Regions from separate parts of the Serratia sp. Res13-Sevr-LER1-36-b genome, predicted to be linked through region 3. Evidence: predicted binding sites of a transcription regulator. Region 3 holds the regulator's gene; each other region holds the start of a gene.
What was found. The regulator LexA, encoded in region 3, represses DNA repair genes until DNA is damaged. The targets are predictions, from matches to a motif close to TNCTGTATGTACATACAGNA.

Region 1 (4,257 bases), on a different contig from region 3:
ACCACCAGCGAGCATGAAGCCGAGATCATTTGCCTGATCCGCTCCCTGCTCGACAGCGGTAAAGACTATGTGGTGGATATGCTGACCGCAGTAGGCCAACTGGCCAACGCCAAAGTAGCACCGAAAGGCGGCTATCCAGGCTGGCAGCCAGATGCCAAATCTCCTGTGATGCAGTTGGTGCGTGAAACCTACCAAAAGCTGTTCAACAAGACGCCAAACATCATGGTGATCCACGCCGGGTTGGAGTGTGGCTTGTTCAAGAAACCTTACCCACAGATGGATATGGTGTCGATTGGGCCGACCATCACCGGGCCTCACTCGCCGGATGAGCAGGTGCATATCGCCAGCGTTGGCCAATACTGGACGCTGCTGACCGCTCTGCTGAAAGCGATCCCTGAGCGCGGATAAGTTATTGGGCCCGGTTAAAAGCTGGGCCCATTTTTCCTTATGACAGTTGTTCTTCTCGCTTCAGATTGCCGTTGATTTCATTCATCTGCGACTGTATCAGCGCCGCACTGACAGGTGGTAACAGGAAAGCAAACAGGATAATCAGCCAGGTTTTATACCTTGCGGTTTGCCCATGGCTTTCAATGATGGCGCGTAGATTGTCGTTAAGTGTGGAAAATATCACCGGCGTGACAAAGGCAGTAACAAAAGCTGACCATCCAGCCCCTCTGGGCGTTAGCAGAGCCGCGGATTGGGTGTAATTTCTGATCTCCCCGTGGATTTTTACCAACCAGTAAATATTGTAAAACGGCACCAAGAACAGCAGGAAAGTCACGGCAGGATCGCGGTATTTGACCGGCTGTGGTATTGCTTGCCGCACAGGCGGTTCGCAATTAAATAAACTGGCCTTAATCGGCAGCAGGAACAGAGTCCCGATAATGACGGGGACCAATAGCAGGGTAAAGAAGTACTCAGGGCTGGAAAATAACCGCTCCATATCAAAAAGCCATCCGGCTATCGCCATCATGGATGAGCCAAACACCATTTTTAACGTCACCATCAGGCCAAATGACAGCACAAATGCCTCTACGCTGCCAACTGCCCCCGCGATAAAGGCCGGAACGATCAGCATGATAGCGCCTAGCCCCATCCCTATCAGGACCTCTCCCGTTATCATCAAAAAGTGATTGCTGGTATGAAAGCAGAACAAAAACAGGCCAAATAAATACAACCCGCTAAAGAGATACAGTAAATAATAGCTTTTCATCCGGCTGGCCATCCAGGCCAACAAGGCTCCAAACAGCATGCCAACCTGTTGTAATCCAACTGCGACCCCAATCATCGAGATCGGTAAATCTGCAGTTTGCCGGATATAGAGTGCCGAATAGGCATTAAAGAGATATTGGCTAGTCACAATCGCGGTGAAATAAACTACCAGGCCCCAAAATCGATAGCTGCTTTGTAAATCGGCCCATGTCCATCTTTTGGCCGGTTTTTGCTGAATCACGTCCATTTTTAACTCTTCCCGTTGAATGTCTTAATCCCAAAGAACTGCCAACGATTGTACCTACGGCTGTGCACTAAACACACCCGATTTTAATATCACCACGTCAGTACCAACTGCCGTTCCAACTGAGGATCTAGCAGCGTTACGTGTAGGCCAACCAGGCGCACACCACGCCCTTCCCTCCGCTCCTGCCATGCCTGACGGGCAACGTTGAGCAAATCCTCAATATTGAGCACTGGCCAAACGTGCTCCTGGGTGGTTTGCTGGAAATCCTGGAACTTCAATTTTACCCCTTGGCGAGCGATATGCAGATCCGGTTTGACCTTGCGCAGCCGCATTTCCAGCTCTGGGTAGAGCTTTTCAACGATCAACGCCTCACAATCTTCCCACTCATGAATATCGGCTACCAACGTTCGCTCGACCCCTACCGACTTGCGTAAACGATCGGGAGACACCTCACGCTCATCGATACCCTGACAGCGTTCCCACAGCACCCGGCCAAATTTGCCGAAGCGCTTTAACAAATCGGCCAGATTATAGTTCTGCACATCGGCGCAGGTGATTAACCCAACCTCTTCCAACCGTTTGGCGGTGACCTTGCCCACGCCGGGGATTTTACTCAGCGGCAGCTGCTGCAAGAAAGCGGGCACCTGGGCCGGTGTGATGACGTATTGGCCGTTTGGCTTGTTCAACTCGGAGGCTATCTTGGCGAGGAATTTGATCGGGGCAATGCCCGCCGAGGCGGTCAGGTTCAATTCAGCGGCAATTTCCTGGCGGATCTGTTGGGCGATCAGGGTGGCGGAGCCGTTGCATTGGGTGCTGTTGGTCACGTCCAGATAGGCTTCATCCAGGGAGAGCGGTTCTATCAGCGGGGTATAGCGGGCAAAGATTTCACGGATATGCAGTGAGGCTTCTTTATAGGCCGCCATGCGGCCCGGTAACAGCGTCAAGTGCGGGCAGAGCTTGAGCGCCGTGGCGGTCGGCATGGCGCTATGCACGCCATAACGGCGCGCCGGGTAGTTGGCGGTGCTGATCACGCCACGCCGATCGGCGCTGGCACCGATAGCCAGCGGGATGTCGCGCAGGCTGGGGTTGTCGCGCATTTCTACCGCTGCGAAGAAGCAGTCCATATCGACATGAATGATTTTACGCATCGCGCCTCCAATAACACTGTATAAGTATACAGCCAATTATTAAAAGCTCAATATGGAGAGTGTAGACTAGTGGCGCCCCTCACCCTAACCCTCTCCCACAGGGAGAGGGGACCGAACGTGCCACAAATTAGCTCCAGCACCTGACCGCAACTCCGGACTAGCCCCCTCCCCCCAAACAAGTGTTCATGAGGTACTCGGTATGTACATTGGGAGAGGGTTGGGGTGAGGGGCTGTGCAGCGCCCCTACATGGAAAACCTGTGTGGCTAGAGGATCCGGTGTTTTTCCAGCATTTCGCGGCGCAGCGCTTCCTTGGCGATGCGCTTTTTGCGCGCGTCGCAAGGCTCCGGGCAATCGCAGACCTTCTCCATCCCCAGCGCGGTAATGCCACCACAGCTGCCCTGCAAGGTTTTGCGCTTGAACACATAGCCCAGCGACATCCCCCCCACCACCAGCAGAAACAGCACAAAGGATGCAGCAAACATCGTCAACATAGCGTCTACCCTTTCTTCAGATAGGGTTTGAACGCGTCGGAATAACGTTCTTCAAACCCCTTGGCGGTTTTCACGATCATAAACACCGGGATCCCCAGCAGGTTGGCCAGCGCCATACCCCGCTCCGGCCCCATCACGTTTAACCCGGTAGAAAGCCCGTCCGCCGTCATACACAGCGGGCTGATCACCGTGATCGACACTAAATTGTGGCGGATCGGTTTACCGGTGAGCGGGTCGATAGTATGAGAATAGCGCACTCCGTCCTGCTCGAAGTAGTTTCGGTAATCCCCGGAGGTGGCCATCGCCATCTCACCCGGCTCGATCACCAGTTGCGCCTGCTGCTCCCCCCCGGCGGTTGGCCGTTCGATGGCAATGCGCCAGGGTTTCTTCTCGCCGTTATGGCCACGGGTGCGGACTTCCCCGCCAATATCAACCATGTAGTTTGCGACGTGCTGTGATTGCAGATACTGAGCAATCGCATCAACGCCGTAGCCTTTCGCAATGGAAGAGAGGTCGACATACAGTTCAGGAATGCGTTTCACCAGCGCATTGCCTTCTACCGCCAGCTTGTCGATCCCCGTCCAGTTGCGGCGCTGTTCCAACTCGGTGGCACTCGGCACTTTTTCCGACCGCCCTTCCGGGCCAAAACCCCACAGGTTCACCAGCGGCCCGACGGTCACGTCCAGCGCGCCGTCGGTCACACGGTTGATGCGCAGCGCTTCCAGCACGACTTCCGTGGTGGCAGCAGAAACCGGGAAAGGCTTGTCCACTTCCCGGCTGGCGTTAAAACGGCTCAGCTCGGAATCGGGTTGGTAGGTCGACATCTGATCGTTGACCTGCACCAGCCGTTTGTCGATCTCCGCTTGCAGCGTTGCCAGCGAAGGTGTTCCGTCCCCAGGGAGATAGCTGATCGAATACGACGTCCCCATGGTTTTACCCTTGAGGTTTTCCTGTTTCGGCTCACAACCGGTCAGTAACACTGCGGTGGCCAGCGCCACCACCATCATCCAAGCCTTCATTCCTTCGCCGCCCGCTGCTCGCATTTAACCGCCAAAGTCATCGAGCATGATGTTTTCATCTTCCACGCCCAAATCCTTCAGCATCTTGATCACCGCCGCATTCATCATCGGCGGCCCACACATATAGAATTCACAATCT
Region 2 (4,257 bases), on a different contig from region 3:
AGCTTGTTGGCCTTCTGGCTTCAGGGTCGCTTTGTTGAACGCGAACAGAACGTCAGAAGTCAGAGTGAACTTCTTGGTCTCAACAACTGGAGCTGGGGCCGGAGCTGGAGCTACTACTGGAGCAGCAACTTCCTGGCCAAAGCGGTAGGAAACACCTACGCTCAGCATGCCGTTGTCTGGACGTGCGCCAACGGTACCTGCATCACCGATGTTGTTAACCCACTGGTAGTCCAGGCGGGTAGCCCAGTCACGGTTCAGTGCGTATTCAACACCCACTGCTGCCAATGGAGAAACGCCAGTGTCATGGTTGCCACCGTTAGAGCCAGCACCATCACTGTCTGCACGCCATACCATGCCGCCCAGACGAGTGTAGATGTCCAGATCGTTCATGATTGGGTAGCTCAGTTTAGCTGCCAGTTGAACGCCTTGAGCTTTGAAAGAACCGGTGTTAGCGCCGGTATATTTCATACGACCTAACCAGTCGTAGCCCATTTCGAAGCCCAGGTATTGGTTTGCCTGATAGCCAACGAACGCACCAGCACCAATCTGGTCTTTACGTGCGTCGTTATCAACGGTGTAACCGTTACCGTAGAAACCGGTGTCATGGAACTGGGACCAACCCAGTTTAGCACCAGTGTACCAAGTGTCGTCTTTTGGTGCGGCTTGCGCTACTGTAGCGAAACCTGCCAGTGCCACTGCTAATGCGATAGCTGTCTTTTTCATTTTGCGCCTCGTTATCATCCAAATAGGCAATGAGCTTTAAAGCTGCTTTAAGCCCTTGGTTTAAATTCCTTCGCCAAGGTTTGAGCCCTCGTTTGTTACTCTGCCAGTTTTTCTGGCGTTATAGAGCAACCTTGGCGATGTAAAGTCTACAACGTGGCGCGAAAGTTACAAGTGTGATGTGATAAAGCTCTAAAAAAAAACATGGAATTAGACATATCCTCTAACATATCGGGGTGCTAAACGAGACTTTTTTTCACATGGAAGGTGGCGCCGAACCGCAGCCAACCTCGCTTTTCGCCTGATCTGCCTGCGATTGCCAGACCAAACGATAAAAGTGATGGGAAAAGTCCTAAATTTACTTAATGATACAAAGAAGAGTGAATTTTTAAGGTTGAACAGTGTCTGTCGGCAGCAACGATGTCACGTTGAGGTCGCATAATGAACCCATAGGCATTGCCCAATTCTGCCGCTCTACTTAACCTTAGACGATCCTCTTGTGTCAATTCTGGTAACCAGCCAAGCACCACACTGTAATTTCCTGTCAGTAAAGCCTTCTCCATGGCGTCTACGGTAGCCAGTGGATTGATCTGATTAAGCTGTACGACCTTATCAACCGGCAGGCTGGCCTGTTGCAGCCAGGTTTTGCTCAGTTTCTGCTGTGGGGTCAACCACAGTAACCAACGTGATTGCCTGCCTAACTGTTGCAACAAAGGCACCAGCAACTGGGCTACGGCGGGTTGCCGCTCATTGTAAACAAGCTCACTGATTAGGCCATTTTCGTTGCCCTCTTGCGCAGGGATCACCGCTTGCTCCGCCGGCATTGAGGATTGGCTAAAATGAGGTTGATAAAGTGATTGAGTACGCATGTCGTCTCCCGCCCGTAGTGTTACTGTATGTATATACAGTATAGCCATCGAAACAGAAGATCAACCCAAATTTTCGTAACGCTTCGCATAATTGAGATTATTTATTGTACGTCTTGAATTTATGATTGGCACGAATAGGGATAATGCGTATTTTTTTTAATTAGTTGTTCCAGTTACGTTTATTCCAACCAAAACATGCCTAATGGCTGTGGCTTCATATAAGGAGAGTTAAATGAATGGAGGATCGTTAAGGAGGATCGAGCAGGCAAAGTCCTGCTTTGCCGCCCTGGGAAATATTGCCATACGCTCGCAGTTTGGCGGCTATGGCCTGCTGGCGGACGGCACAATGTTTGCGGTCATTACCGAAGGTGAGCTGTATTTACGTGCCACAGAAAGCCTGGAAACCGCATTTCGTGAACGTGGCATGGTGAATATGACCTATTTAAAGCGGGGGGTCCCCATGGTCATGCGCTATTACTGGGTAAATGAAGAGTTGTGGCAGCAGCGTCGCGAACTGTGTGCGCTTGCCTGGCAGGCTCTCTGTGAGACGCGTAAAGAGATTAAGGTGAAAAAACGCTGCAATGGCAGGTTGAAAGATTTACCGAATATTGATGCCTCATTAGAGCGCCAGCTGTGGCGAGCAGGTATCTGCAATATTTATGATTTTCGCCTGTTGGGGGCTAGAGATAGCTATCTGAAGTTGCTGCAACAGCAAAAAAATCTGGGCATGAAAGTGTTGATGTCACTGGCGGGTGCCATGGCGGGCTACCACCATGCCGCCTTGCCTAATCTACAAAGGGAGGCGTTGACCGAATGGTTCGAAAACAACGCGCTCTTTCCCTCCTTTGAGGCGCGGTCAGAAGACCGCGCCTGCGGTCCACATCTTTGAACTATCAACCGGCTTGAGTAATTTGTGTATTAAGTGCCGTCAGCTCTGGTAGCAATTCGAGCACCAGGCCAATTTGCTGCAACACCAGCTGTTCTTTGCTTTCCGGCTCCGGAACCAGTGCAGTAATACGCTCGGAGAGGGCTTCCAGTGCCTGCGTGATACGCTGACGATCATGAGCGTCGTGGTGTAATGCACCATCAACATAGCAAACCGCATCGTTGAGCAAGTCCAGCACGGCGGCACTTTCCAGGCGCTCACGGTGGGCACCCAGGGCGGAAATATAGCTCAGCAAGGTATGGTTAAGGCACAGCAGGCGGAATGCCGCTTCCTGAATGGTTTTATCGGCTTTAGGGTCGGCAGACATGTTAGAGATCACCGACGCCAATTCGGCATCGCTATTATGGGCATCGCGGCGGGCAATACGATAAGGCAGGCTGTTATCCTTGCCCTGATGGTATTGCACCAGAATGGCATCCAGATAGCGGCAGTCGGCATTCAGTGTCTTACGCACCATGGCCGGTAACTGACGGAACTTCCAGTCTGGCCAGATAAAACTCACCGCTGCCCAGGCGATGGCACAACCTAGCAGGGTATCGTAGACGCGCGGGGCAGCTACTTCGAACCCTTCGCCCAGCAGGTTAAAGCATAGCAAGACCAACAGAGTGATAAACATCGTGGCGTGGGCATATTGCACGGTTCGGAAGGCGAAGAACAACACCCCCGAAATCACAATCAGGATCAACTGCCCTTCCAGCGAGGGCACAAAATACAGGATCGGCAGCCCGACCAAAATGCCAGCCAGAGTGCCGATGATCCTTAACGCCAGGCGCCTGCGGGTGGCGTTGTAGTTGGGCTGGCAGACAAACAGGCTGGTCAGCAGGATCCAATAACCGTGCTGCATCCCGGTCAGTTGAATAAACGCATAGCCCACGCACAACACCACGGACATACGGATGGCGTGGCGGAATAGGGCGGATTGTGGTGTCAGGTGGCGGCTGATACGCAGGCGAATATCGCTCCAACCGGTGAGCCGGTCGTCTGACAGGTTGTTTTCCTCGGTCTGGCCACTTGCCAAGGACTGCTCAGACTCGATATTGGCCAACTGGGCGTCAATTGCCCGTAAATTCTTCAGCAGATGGGATAGCGCTCTGGTCAGTTCGCGATTTTCTGGGGTAATGGTAATCCGGGTCAGCGCCTCTTCCAGGCGTGAAAAGGCGGGCTCAAAACGCGGGCTATGCAGATATTTCTGCCGTAGCAGTATCGACTGCGCCAGTTGCTGGCAGGCACGGGCCTGCTTGGCCAGCAGCCGCTGGAAGCGGAACAGAATATCGCTGTGGCGGAACTGTTGGCTTAGTGCCTGATACTGTACGTGGGAAGAACTGGCGCGTTCATGGATATCCTGAGCGACAAAATAGTAGTGCAGCGTTCTGCGGGTGCCGCGCTGGCCACGGTCGCCTTTCAAGCGGGTCAGCAGTGAAGCCTTGGTCAGGTTAAGCGTGGTGACCAGCGTGCTGTTGGCCATCGCCACGTCCACCCACGGCAGATCGGCGTCCGATTCGGCATCTGGATCGAACAGGTTGGCTTTGGCATCCAGGTAGTTGGCCAACTGTTCATAGCAGCGGGCCAGGTTTTCCTGCAGGGGCTTGATAGGAAATAGCAGATGGCCGATCAGCGTCAGCAAGTTGTACCAAATGGCACCGATGATCAACAGAACCGGTTGCTGGTACCAGGCGTCGTACATGGAGGTGCCAAGCATGGTGTAGACGGCGATCAGCAAGG
Region 3 (4,257 bases):
ACAGCAGATAGTCCATATGGCTGCGGTGACACGGCACATAGACGATCTCGTGGCCATCCTGCGCCAACTGACGCACACGCTCGGCGTTGGTGACGTTGATACCCTGATACAGCCGGTTCCAGGTCCAGCTCAATACGCGGTCGGACAGGCGCACCGTTTCATAGGAGAAATCGGCGGCAATCTCTTCCATCAGCGCAATTGCGTTCTGCTGGGCCTTTTCGTGGGAGATCTTTTTGCTGCGCGCTTCGTCTTCGATCGCTTTTTCAATCGCCTTGGAGGACAGCAGCTTTTTGAACAGATCCTGACGGGCAGGCAGGCTTGGCCCAACGGCGGCAAGGCGCTGACGAGCGAAGTGCATGCGGGCGACACGGGCCAGTTTTTGCGCGATGGTCTTATCGGTGCCGTGCTCGGTCGCCATCCGGCGTAGGGACACGGTGTTGGAGAAACGGACAAAGCTGTCGCGCCCCAGCCACAGTACGGCGAAGAACTTCTGTACGCCGTTCAGCAGGCGCAGGTGCGGCGTGCCGTGGCCTTCGCGCCCTGGGGAGCGGCCAAACATCACCGAAACCGGCAACATCTGAATATCGAGATCCGGGTTGCTGCGGTGCAGATCCAGATAATCGTGGAACAGTTTTACCGATTCTTCTTTGGGGGTGTAATAGCGGAATACGCGTGGGCCATCGTGGATAAACACGTAGCTTGGCAGCACGGTGCCATCGATTTCCAACGGGTTAAGGGGATCGGGCAGATCTTGCGCCAGACACTGGGTGCGCAAGGTGAGTAAATCCGCCTTGGAATTATAAGGTAAAACATACAAAATCGGTCGTGAGGGATCCAACCCTAACTCCGTGACCGGATCTGAAGGGATAACCTTACTTCTTACCAACATTTTTAGTGGTAAGTTCAATATCTTATAATAGATTTTACGCCAACCTGACATGACAACGTGAAGCCTCTTGTTAGCAATTCGCCGCAAGCATACCAGAAACCGGGTAGCAGATCTGTGGCGTTGGGAAATCCACGGCCGTTCACGGCAATGGAAGTACATAGTTGAATTATACCTGATGGATATCAAATTGGCCGCTCTAGCGCATTCATGCGCTCGCGGCATTGGTATGACATAGCTAGGTGATTAAGGTATTCCAACCTTGCTGTATACTGCGCTGCGATAAAAATGTGATTGGACTGGCAAATCTGTCTGGAACGTTGCAGCTGCAACACGACGGGTACATGATCCATCTTGGAGAAAGGCGTTCTTAACTATGGCAAATCAAGCAACTGGCCTGACGCGTATCATTAAAGCTGCGGGCTATTCCTATAAAGGTTTAACCGCTGCCTGGCAGAACGAAGCCGCATTCCGCCAGGAACTGGTGGCGACGGTAGTCGCTATCATTGTGGCGGTTTGGCTGGACGTGGGGGCGATAGCGCGCATCTTGTTGATCGGCTCGGTGCTGCTGGTGATGATTGTCGAAATCCTCAACAGCGCGATTGAGGCCGTTGTCGATCGCGTGGGTACGGAATATCACGAGCTTTCCGGGCGGGCCAAAGATATGGGCTCGGCGGCGGTATCGCTGGCAATCATTCTGGCGCTGTTCGTTTGGGTTTCGGTACTTTGGCAGCATTTGGCGTGAAAACCGGCAGGCATCGTTGCGATCCCGCTCGCTACCTGCTGATTTTTATTTATTCTTCGGTTCCCAATCCAGACTTAGCTGTATATACTCACAGCAAGACTGTATAAACAAACAGGGGGCGGAATGAAAGCACTAACTACCAGACAGCAAGAGGTCTACGACCTGATTCGCGATCATATTTCGCAAACGGGCATGCCACCGACGCGTGCCGAGATCGCAATGCGCCTGGGGTTCCGCTCACCAAATGCTGCAGAAGAGCACTTGAAGGCGCTGGCTCGCAAAGGCGTTATCGAGATCATCTCCGGTGCATCACGCGGTATCCGCTTGCTGATGGAAGATGAAGAGGGGTTACCTCTGGTGGGCCGTGTGGCTGCCGGTGAACCTCTGTTGGCTCAGCAGCACATTGAAGGGCACTATAAGGTGGATCCTTCACTGTTCAAGCCTAATGCCGATTTCCTGCTGCGCGTTAGCGGCATGTCGATGCGAGATATCGGCATCCTGGATGGCGATCTGCTGGCAGTGCATAAGACTCAAGACGTACGCAACGGCCAGGTTGTCGTCGCCCGTATTGAAGACGAGGTCACGGTCAAGCGCCTGAAGAAACACGGTAACGTCGTCGAACTGCTGCCAGAAAACAGTGAATTCCAACCGATCGTGGTCGATCTGCGCCAGCAGAACTTCACCATCGAAGGCCTGGCGGTGGGTGTGATCCGCAACGGTGACTGGATCTAACCGCTTTACCTCGTATTACAGCCCTTTAAAACGGCAAACTTCGCCCCATCTCTGGGGCGATGTCATTTCTAAGCTACGCTAAAATCCATGCTTTTACGGGAACATATCGCCATGCGCCTGCTTTCTGCCTTCACCAGCAACACCGACAAAGCTCTGTGGCGTCTGGCGTTGCCGATGATCTTCTCCAATATTACCGTGCCCTTGCTTGGCCTGGTGGATACCGCCGTTATCGGCCATCTCGATAGCCCTAGCTACCTTGGCGGGGTCGCGGTGGGGTCAATGGCCACCAGCTTCCTGTTTATGTTGTTGCTGTTCCTGCGTATGAGCACCACCGGGCTGACTGCGCAGGCGCTGGGGGCGCAAGATCCCTACCGGCTGGCTCGCGCCTTTATGCAGCCGTTATTGTTGGCGCTGGTGGCCGGGCTGGCGATTGTGCTGTTGCGAGCCCCATTGATCACCTTGGCGCTGAACATTGTGGGGGGCGATCGGGAAGTATTGGTACAGGCCAGGCTATTTTTGGAGATCCGCTGGCTGAGCGCTCCGGCGGCGTTGGCCAATATGGTGCTGCTCGGCTGGTTGCTGGGAGTTCAGTACGTGCGGGCGCCGGTGATCTTGCTGATCGTCGGTAACCTGCTGAACATCGTGCTGGATATCTGGCTGGTGATGGGGTTGGGTTGGAACGTGCAGGGGGCCGCGGCTGCCACGGTGATTGCGGAGTACTCCACGCTGCTGCTAGGTTTGTGGTTAGCATGGCGGGTACTACGCATGCGGGGGATTTCGCTGGCGATGCTGCGTACCGCCTGGCGTGGGGATCTGCGCCGCCTGCTGGCACTTAACCGCGACATTATGCTGCGCTCGTTATTACTGCAACTGTGTTTCGCCTCGTTAACCATTCTGGGAGCCCGCATGGGCGGAGAAGTGGTGGCGGTGAATGCGGTGCTGATGAATTTACTGACCTTTACCGCCTACGCGCTGGATGGTTTTGCCTACGCGGTGGAAGCCCATTCCGGCCACGCCTATGGTGCGCGGGACGGGCGGCAACTGCATAACGTATGGCGTGCAGCCTGTCGGCAGGCTTGCCTGGTTGCCTGTGGTTTTGCCGTTATTTATCTGTTTGCCGGGCAGCAGATCGTGGCGGGCTTAACCTCGCTGCCGGAATTGCGTGCGCTGGCAAATCATTATCTGCCTTGGCAAGTAGTGCTGCCCCTGGTGGGGGTTTGGTGCTACCTGCTGGATGGCATGTTTATCGGCGCCACCCGTGGAGCAGAAATGCGTAACAGCATGGCGGTAGCCGCAGTGGGCTACGGGCTGACGTTGTTCACCCTGCCGGTATTAGGCAACCACGGTTTATGGCTGGCTCTGGCGGTATTCCTGGCACTGCGCGGGGCTGCTTTGGGCTGGGTTTGGCACCGTCATAGCGTGCAAGGCACCTGGTTTTCATCCCCTAACTAGCGATACATAGGCCAGACTAGTTGATGATTCTGGATGGGTATTCACATTTAGTTACATGTGTCGGGGGCTGTTATGCTTCGCTTGCTTACTGTTTTAATGGCGTTTTTTGCTATTAAGACTTTTCCTAACCCTATTTCATGCTGCTTTTCGAGCGCTTTTCGTGATGGGTGACTATAGTTAATCACGTGGCTGGCGAATTAAGCCCGCGCTTAATTGGCAACGGACGCATTAGATAACCTTAAATTTGACTCAGTTAAGTCCAGCCAGATTTATCTAAAACTGACAACCAAGAGTAACGGAGAGATTATGAACAAAGATCAAGCCGACGGTAACTGGAAGCAGTTTAAAGGTAAAGTGAAGGAAAAATGGGGCAAGCTGACCGATGACGATATCACCGTGATCGAAGGGAAACGCGAACAGCTGGTCGGTAAAATCCAGGAAC

Region 1: the regulator LexA is predicted to act here: its motif matches at 2,622-2,641, upstream of dinB (DNA polymerase IV).
Region 2: the regulator LexA is predicted to act here: its motif matches at 1,611-1,630, upstream of sulA (SOS-induced cell division inhibitor SulA).

What each region holds. Positions count from the first base shown of each region.
Region 1 covers NZ_JADACK010000027.1:17,663-21,919, forward strand. Annotated here, with positions in the region: gene pepD (beta-Ala-His dipeptidase) at 1-408, shown strand, start outside; gene IMQ33_RS19420 (hypothetical protein) at 446-1,459, opposite strand; gene dinB (DNA polymerase IV) at 1,549-2,607, opposite strand; gene nqrM ((Na+)-NQR maturation NqrM) at 2,872-3,099, opposite strand; gene IMQ33_RS19435 (FAD:protein FMN transferase) at 3,105-4,118, opposite strand; gene nqrF (NADH:ubiquinone reductase (Na(+)-transporting) subunit F) at 4,143-4,257, opposite strand, start outside.
Region 2 covers NZ_JADACK010000005.1:287,525-291,781, forward strand. Annotated here, with positions in the region: gene ompA (porin OmpA) at 1-723, opposite strand, end outside; gene sulA (SOS-induced cell division inhibitor SulA) at 1,083-1,589, opposite strand; gene IMQ33_RS02390 (TfoX/Sxy family DNA transformation protein) at 1,822-2,478, shown strand; gene yccS (YccS family putative transporter) at 2,483-4,257, opposite strand, start outside.
Region 3 covers NZ_JADACK010000019.1:157,480-161,736, reverse strand. Annotated here, with positions in the region: gene plsB (glycerol-3-phosphate 1-O-acyltransferase PlsB) at 1-940, opposite strand, end outside; gene IMQ33_RS14055 (diacylglycerol kinase) at 1,263-1,631, shown strand; gene lexA (transcriptional repressor LexA) at 1,755-2,363, shown strand; gene dinF (MATE family efflux transporter DinF) at 2,475-3,815, shown strand; gene IMQ33_RS14040 (CsbD family protein) at 4,122-4,257, shown strand, end outside.